Regions from separate parts of the Micromonospora sp. NBC_01412 genome, predicted to be linked through region 1. Evidence: riboswitches for the same ligand, from Rfam matches in the RefSeq annotation. Region 1 holds a riboswitch; the other holds the start of a gene.
The links. A riboswitch is a leader RNA that binds a small molecule or an ion and turns the genes downstream of it on or off. The one in region 1 is predicted to bind glycine.
Positions count from the first base shown of each region.

Region 2: linked by a shared signal. The riboswitch ahead of OG617_RS28245 (glycine cleavage T C-terminal barrel domain-containing protein) and the one ahead of gcvP (aminomethyl-transferring glycine dehydrogenase) in region 1 are both predicted to bind glycine.

Region 1 is NZ_CP109528.1:7,083,018-7,086,417, forward strand. It holds gene OG617_RS30915 (NAD(P)H-binding protein) at 13-672, opposite strand; gene OG617_RS30920 (NAD-dependent protein deacetylase) at 769-1,668, shown strand; glycine riboswitch at 1,751-1,851, shown strand; gene gcvP (aminomethyl-transferring glycine dehydrogenase) at 1,930-3,400, shown strand, end outside.
Region 2 is NZ_CP109528.1:6,435,056-6,438,455, forward strand. It holds gene OG617_RS28240 (collagenase) at 1-1,280, opposite strand, end outside; glycine riboswitch at 1,717-1,808, shown strand; gene OG617_RS28245 (glycine cleavage T C-terminal barrel domain-containing protein) at 1,948-2,430, shown strand; gene gcvH (glycine cleavage system protein GcvH) at 2,466-2,843, shown strand; gene glyA (serine hydroxymethyltransferase) at 2,855-3,400, shown strand, end outside.

The DNA.
Region 1 (3,400 bases):
GCACGGGGCCGGTCAGGGGCGGACGGCCTTGGCGACGGCGTCGGCGATCGGGGTGTTGCCGGCGACCAGTTCCAGGACCGTGCCGGCGCTGCCCGGGTGGTACAGCAGGGCGACGAGGACCCGGGCGACGTCGGCGCGGGTGACCGCCCCGGGGCCGGCGTGCCGGGTCAGGGTGATCCGGCCGGTGGGCGGGTCGTCGGTGAGCCGGCCGGGGCGCAGGACCGTCCAGTCCAGGTCGCGGCCGGTGAGGTCGTCCTCGGCTGCCTTCTTGGCCCGCAGGTAGGCGGCGAACACGTCGTCGGTGCCGGCGGGTGGGTCGGTGTCGACGCCCATGGAGGAGACCAGCAGGTAGCGGCGTACCCCGCTCTGTTCGGCGGCGTCGGCGAGCAGACCGGCGGCGGCCCGGTCGACGGTGTCCTTGCGGGCGGCGCCGCTGCCGGGGCCGGCACCGGCGGCGAAGACCACCGCGTCGGCGCCGTCGAGGTGGGCGGCGACCTGCGCGGCGTCGGCGTGTTCCAGGTCACAGACAACGGGGTGGGCGCCCGTGGCGCGCAGCGCCGCGGCGTGGCCGGGGTCGCGGATCAGGCCGACGGCGGTGTCGCCGCGGCCGGCGAGTTCCCGGTGCAGCAGCTGGGCGATCTTGCCGTGCCCTCCGGCGATGACGACGCGCATACCTGCCACGGTAGCCGCCGGGGCGCGCGGGCACCGGCGCTGCGGCGAGGATGGTCACGGGGCCGGTGCTCGCCGGCGGGGCGTCGCTGAGGCAGCATGGACCCCGTGACCGAGACGTTCGACGCGCTGGCGGGGCTGCTCGCCGAGGGCGGTGTCGTGGTGTTGAGCGGGGCGGGCCTGTCCACCGAGTCGGGCATCCCCGACTACCGGGGGCCCAGCGGCGTGGCGCGTCGACACACTCCGATGACGTACCAGGCGTTCACCCGGGATCCGGTGGCGCGGCGGCGGTACTGGGCGCGCAGCCACCTGGGGTGGCGCACGATCGCCCGGGCCACCCCCAACGGCGGGCACCGGGCGGTGGCCCGCCTGCAGCGCGGCGGGCTGGTCGACGCGGTGATCACCCAGAACGTCGACGGTCTGCACACCGCGGCCGGGTCGGAGCCGGTGGTGCAGCTGCACGGCAGCCTCGACGAGGTGGTGTGCCTGGACTGCGGCAACCACACCTCCCGCGAGGAGCTGGACCGGCGGCTGCGGCAGGCCAACCCGGGGTTCGACGCGGTGGCCGCGGCGGTCAACCCCGACGGTGACGTGGATCTCGCCGACCACGAGGTGGCCGGATTCCGGACGGTCGACTGCGGCTTCTGCCGCACCGGGATGCTGAAACCGGACGTGGTGTTCTTCGGGGAGACGGTTCCCGCCGCCCGGGTGGCCCGCTGCTTCGACCTGGTCGAGGGGGCCCGGTCACTGCTGGTGCTCGGGTCGTCGTTGACGGTGATGTCGGGGCGCCGGTTCGTGATCCGGGCGGCGAAACGGGGCATTGCGGTGGCGATCGTCAACCAGGGGGCGACCCGGGGCGACGCCTACGCCGCCGTACGGGCCGACGCGCCGCTCGGCGTGCTGCTGCCGGCGCTGGCCGACCGCCTCGCCGGCGCGTCCCCGGCCCCGGAGGCGGCGGCCGGCGCGTCCGGCGGGTGGGCGGCGTCGGTCGCGGGCTGAGCCGCCGCCCGGGCCGGTGATCCACTGCTCGGGGGGACGACGTCCGCCGGCACCGGCCACGCTGGTAGCGTGGGTGTCGCCGGTACCCCACGTGGGAGAGACCGCTCGGTGATCATTGCCGGCGGCGCCGAAGGGGCAGCTTCCTCCCCGGAACCTCTCAGGCAAAAGGACCTCGTGGGCAGGCACTGTGGAGCGCCCTTCCCGGGGTGCGACTCAGGGGGAGGCCGACCTGTCGACCTCACCCCTTCCGGGAGCGCCGCCATGACCGTAGAGCAGTTCGCCGCCCGCCACATCGGCCCCGACCCGGCCGATGAGCGCCGCATGCTTCAGGCCGTCGGCTACGACTCGGTCGACGAGCTGATGGACGCCGCGATCCCCGAGGTGATCCGCTGGCACGGCACCCTGGACCTGCCGGAGCCGGCCAGCGAGCACGACGCCCTGGCCGAGCTGCGGGCCCTGGCCGCGCGCAACACCGTCGCCGTGTCGATGATCGGGTTGGGTTACCACGGCACGCACACCCCGGCGGTGATCCGCCGCAACGTGCTGGAGAGCCCGGCGTGGTACACGGCGTACACCCCGTACCAGCCGGAGATCAGCCAGGGCCGGTTGGAGGCACTGCTGAACTTCCAGACGATGGTCACCGACCTGACGGGGCTGGCCACCGCGAACGCCTCGATGCTCGACGAGGGCACCGCCGCGGCGGAGGCGATGACCCTGGCCCGCCGCGCGTCGAAGAGCCGCAGCAGCGTGTACGTCGTCGACGCCGACGCGTTGCCGCAGACCCTCGCGGTGATCACCAGCCGGGCGGAGCCGTTGGGCATCGAGGTGCGGGTGGTCGACGTCGATGCCGAGGAGCTGCCGGCGGAGTTCTTCGGCCTGCACCTGCAGTACCCGGGGGCGTCGGGGGCGGTACGGGACCACGCCGCGCTGGTTACGGCGGCGCACGAGGTGGGGGCGCTGGTGTGCGTGGCGGCGGATCTGCTGGCGTTGACGTTGCTGCGCCCGCCGGGGGAGATCGGCGTGGACGTGGCCGCCGGCACCACCCAGCGGTTCGGGGTGCCGATGGGCTTCGGTGGCCCGCACGCCGGGTACCTGGCGGTGCGCTCGGGGTTGGAGCGGATGCTGCCGGGCCGGCTGGTCGGGGTGTCCCGCGACGCCGACGGCAACCCGGCGTACCGGTTGGCGTTGCAGACCCGTGAGCAGCACATCCGGCGGGAGAAGGCGACCAGCAACATCTGCACCGCGCAGGTGCTGCTGGCGGTGATGGCCGGCATGTACGCCGTCTACCACGGCCCGGACGGGCTGCGGGGCATCGCGGAGCGTACCCACGGCATGGCGGCGCGGCTCGCGGCCGGGTTGCGCGCCGGCGGGGTGGCGGTGGCGGACGTCGCGTTCTTCGACACGGTCACCGCGCGCGTGCCGGGCCGGGCCGCGCAGGTGGTGGCCGCAGCGGCCGGGCGGGGGGTGAACCTGCGCCTGGTCGACGCCGACCGGGTGGGAATCTCCTGCGACGAGACGACCACGGCAGCGCACCTGTCGGCGGTGTGGGCGGCGTTCGGGGTGACCGGGGTCGACGGGGACGTGGACGCGGCCCTGCCGGCGGCGTTGGCGCGCACCTCGGACTTCCTCACCCATACGGTGTTCCGCAGCCACCACTCGGAGACGGCGATGCTGCGGTACCTGCGGCGGCTGGCGGACCTCGACTACGCCCTGGACCGGGGGATGATCCCGC
Region 2 (3,400 bases), 650 kb from region 1:
GCGTCCTGGTCGCGCATGCTGGCGCAGGACCGGTCCAGCTCGGCGGAGGTCATCTGCTGGGCGCGCAGCCGGATGGTGGTGCCGCAGGTGTAGGTGATCGGCAGGACGACGGCGGCCAGCCGCGCCTGGAGGTTGCAGGTGTCGTAGTAGGCGCAGTTGGCCCGGTCGTAGTAGTCGGTCATCTCGGCGACGCCGACCCAGAGAGCGGCGGTGGGGCCGGTGATCGCGCTCAGGTCGAGCAGCCCCCGGGCCAGCGGCCGGGCCTTGGCCTGCAACGCGGTGTGCTGGAGGAAGCGGGCCAGCTCCCGCCCGGCGTTGGAGACCAGGTAACCCTGGTCGGTGCCGAGCAGGGACCGGTGGCCGGAGGCGAAGGCGTACAGCGTGTCCAGCACGCTCGGGTCCGCGGTGACGGCGGTGACGAACTCGGGCACCTGGTGGCCCCGGAACAGCACGAGGTAGCCGTTGTTGACCGCGTTCAGCATCCACCAGGACGCGTTGTACGAGCTGTTGTAGCCGGTGAGCAGGCGCTTCACCACGTACAGGTAGCGGGCGTTCTCCTCGGCGCTGTCGATGAGGGTGACCGCCTCGGCGAGCACCTCGCCGTTGGCGTCGCTGACGTCGCCGGAGTGGCTGTTTGCGAAGAAGGCGTCCAGGCCGGCGCGGATCGCGGTGCGCAGGCCGCTGCCGTACGTGCCGACCGTGGACGGGTAGTACCAGTGCACGTAGTAGCCGGCCCGCAGGTACAGCACGAGGGAGGCGGTGCCGGTGCGGTTGGTGCCGTCGTAGTAGACGGCGTCGTCGCGCAGCGCGTACGCGACGCTGGTCATCTGCGCCTCGCGGAACGCCAGGTAGGCGTCGTTGCCGGTCAGGCTGAACAGGGTGTTGACGCAGTCGGTGGTGGACGCCTTGATCTGCTGCACCAGGGCGCTGCCGGTGCGGCTGGTGAAGTCGCTGGTCGCGCAGGGGGCGGCGGCCAGGGCGGCCCGGCCGCGCATGGACGGGGCGGTGCGTCGTTGCCCGCCGTCGGGCTCGTCGTAGTCGCGGCGCAGCTCGTCGCGGGTGGCGGGCAGCGGGGCGCGTTCGTCCAGCGGCAGCGGGGTCCGCTGGACGTGCCGGTCACCGGCGCCGGTGTCGGCCGGGGCGGTGCCGTGGGTCGGTGTCGCCGCCGGTGCCGCGCTCGCTGTGGCGGGGGCGGCCAGCGGGCTCAGCCCCAGCGCGAGGGCCAGGGTCAGGGGCGCGGCGGCCAGCCGGGCGCGTCGCTTTCGTAACAGTCGGATCATCGGGGGTCGCCTCCTGGGCGGGGTGTCGACGGGGCTTCGGGGCCGGGTCGATGGGGGATGTTGTCGGGTCCGGTGTGGACCAGGCCCGGCCGGGTGCGGAGGTCCCTGCGTGTCTCCACGCACGTCAGGTCGGTTGTGGTGGGTCGGTTCCGCCGCTTCTGCGGGTGGAGCCCGCGTCGACGCTTGTCGATCTGGGTCGATGTCGCGCCGGACGTGGCCAGTACAATGGCACACGTCACACATCGGTGTAAAGAATTGTTGATGATCGATCATGTGGCCGGGATGTCCGGCCGCAGCGGCCCAGCTCCGGCGACCGCGTGGCCGGCGGGAGCCCGACACGGGAACGGTCCGGCGACCCGCGACGCATCGTTGACACGTGTTCGGCCGGTCGCCTAGGGTCGCGGGCAGCACCGCCCACAACTGCACAGACACCGTTCGAACCCGCGCGGGAGAGACCCCGGCCATCGTCGGGGCGCCGAAGGAGCAAACTCCCAAGAAACTCTCAGGCCCCGTTACCGCGCAGGCGAGGTGAACTCTGGAAAGCAGACGATCCGTCGTCTCACCCACGGTGCAAACCGCCGACCGGCGGTGAAGCTCTCAGGTCCATGACAGAGCGGGAGGCAACCGACCGTACGACGCGACCGCGTCGGGACGAAGGAGCGCCTCCATGCATCAGAGTCCGACGACCCTGACTCGACCACCCCTGCACGCCGTGCACGTCGAGCTGGGCGCCCGGTTCACCGGGTTCGCCGGTTGGTCCATGCCGCTGCGCTACAGCAGCGAGGCCGCCGAGCATCGGGCCGTACGAGAACGGGCCGGCCTGTTCGACCTCAGCCACATGGGACAGATCGAGGTCTGCGGGCCGCTGGCCCCGGCCGTGCTGGACCACGCGCTGGTCGGGCTCACCGCCGCCGGCAGGCGCGTCCCGCGCTCCGGCGACCCCGTGGTGCGGCTGTCCGAGGCAGCCGAGCCCGAGCAGGTCGGAGTGGTCACCAGCGGCGCCCCGTCGCCGACACTGCACCGGCCGATCGCGATGGCCCGGCTACGCGCCGACGCCGCGCAGGTGCCGGCCCGGCTGGGTGTCCAGGTCCGGGGGCACACCGAACCGGTGGAGATCGCCCCGCTGCCCTTCTACCGCCGTCCGCGCTGACGCGCATCCCTGCCGAAAAGGAAGAAGTAGTGGACATGGATGTTCCCGCGCGCCTGCGCTACAGCGCCAACCACGAGTGGGTCGACGACAGCGTCGAGCCGGCGTCGGTCGGTATCACCGCCTTCGCCGCCTCGGCGCTCGGCGACGTGGTCTACGTCGAACTGCCCGACCCGGGTACCGACCTGGTGGCCGGGGAGGTCTGCGGCGAGGTCGAGTCCACCAAGTCGGTGGCCGAGCTGTACATGCCGGTGACCGGTCGGATCCTCGCGACCAACGAGGCGGTCGTCGCCGACCCGAGCCTGATCGGCAGCGACCCCTACGGGGACGGCTGGCTGTTCCGGCTGCGGGTGACCGACCCGCCGGCGCTGATGACGGCCGACGAGTACCGCACCTACCTCACCGAATCCCACTGACGGAGGCCACCGTGGCTGTACTCGACGACGACCTGCGCGACGCCGACCCGGAGATCGCCACGGCGGTCACCGCCGAGCTGCGGCGTCAGCAGCGGACCCTCGGCATGATCGCCTCGGAGAACCTCGCGCCCCGGGCTGTCCTGCAGGCGCAGGGCTCGGTGCTCACCAACAAGTACGCAGAGGGCTACCCGGGCCGGCGGTACTACGGCGGCTGCGAGCATGTCGACACCATCGAACGGCTGGCGATCGAACGGGCCCGGCTGCTGTTCGGGGCGGCGTACGCCAACGTGCAGCCGCACTCCGGCTCCCAGGCCAACGCCGCGGTGATGACGGCCCTGCTCACACCGGGCGACGCGATCCTCGGCCTCGACCTGGCGCACGGCGGTCACCTGACGCACGGGATGCGGGTCAACTTCTCGGGCCGGCTGTACCGGGCGGTGGGCTACCGGGTGGACCCCGAGACCTTCCTGATCGACATGGACGAGGTCGACCGGCTCGCCCGTGCACACCGGCCGAAGCTGATCGTGGCGGGCTGGTCGGCGTACCCGAGGGTGCTG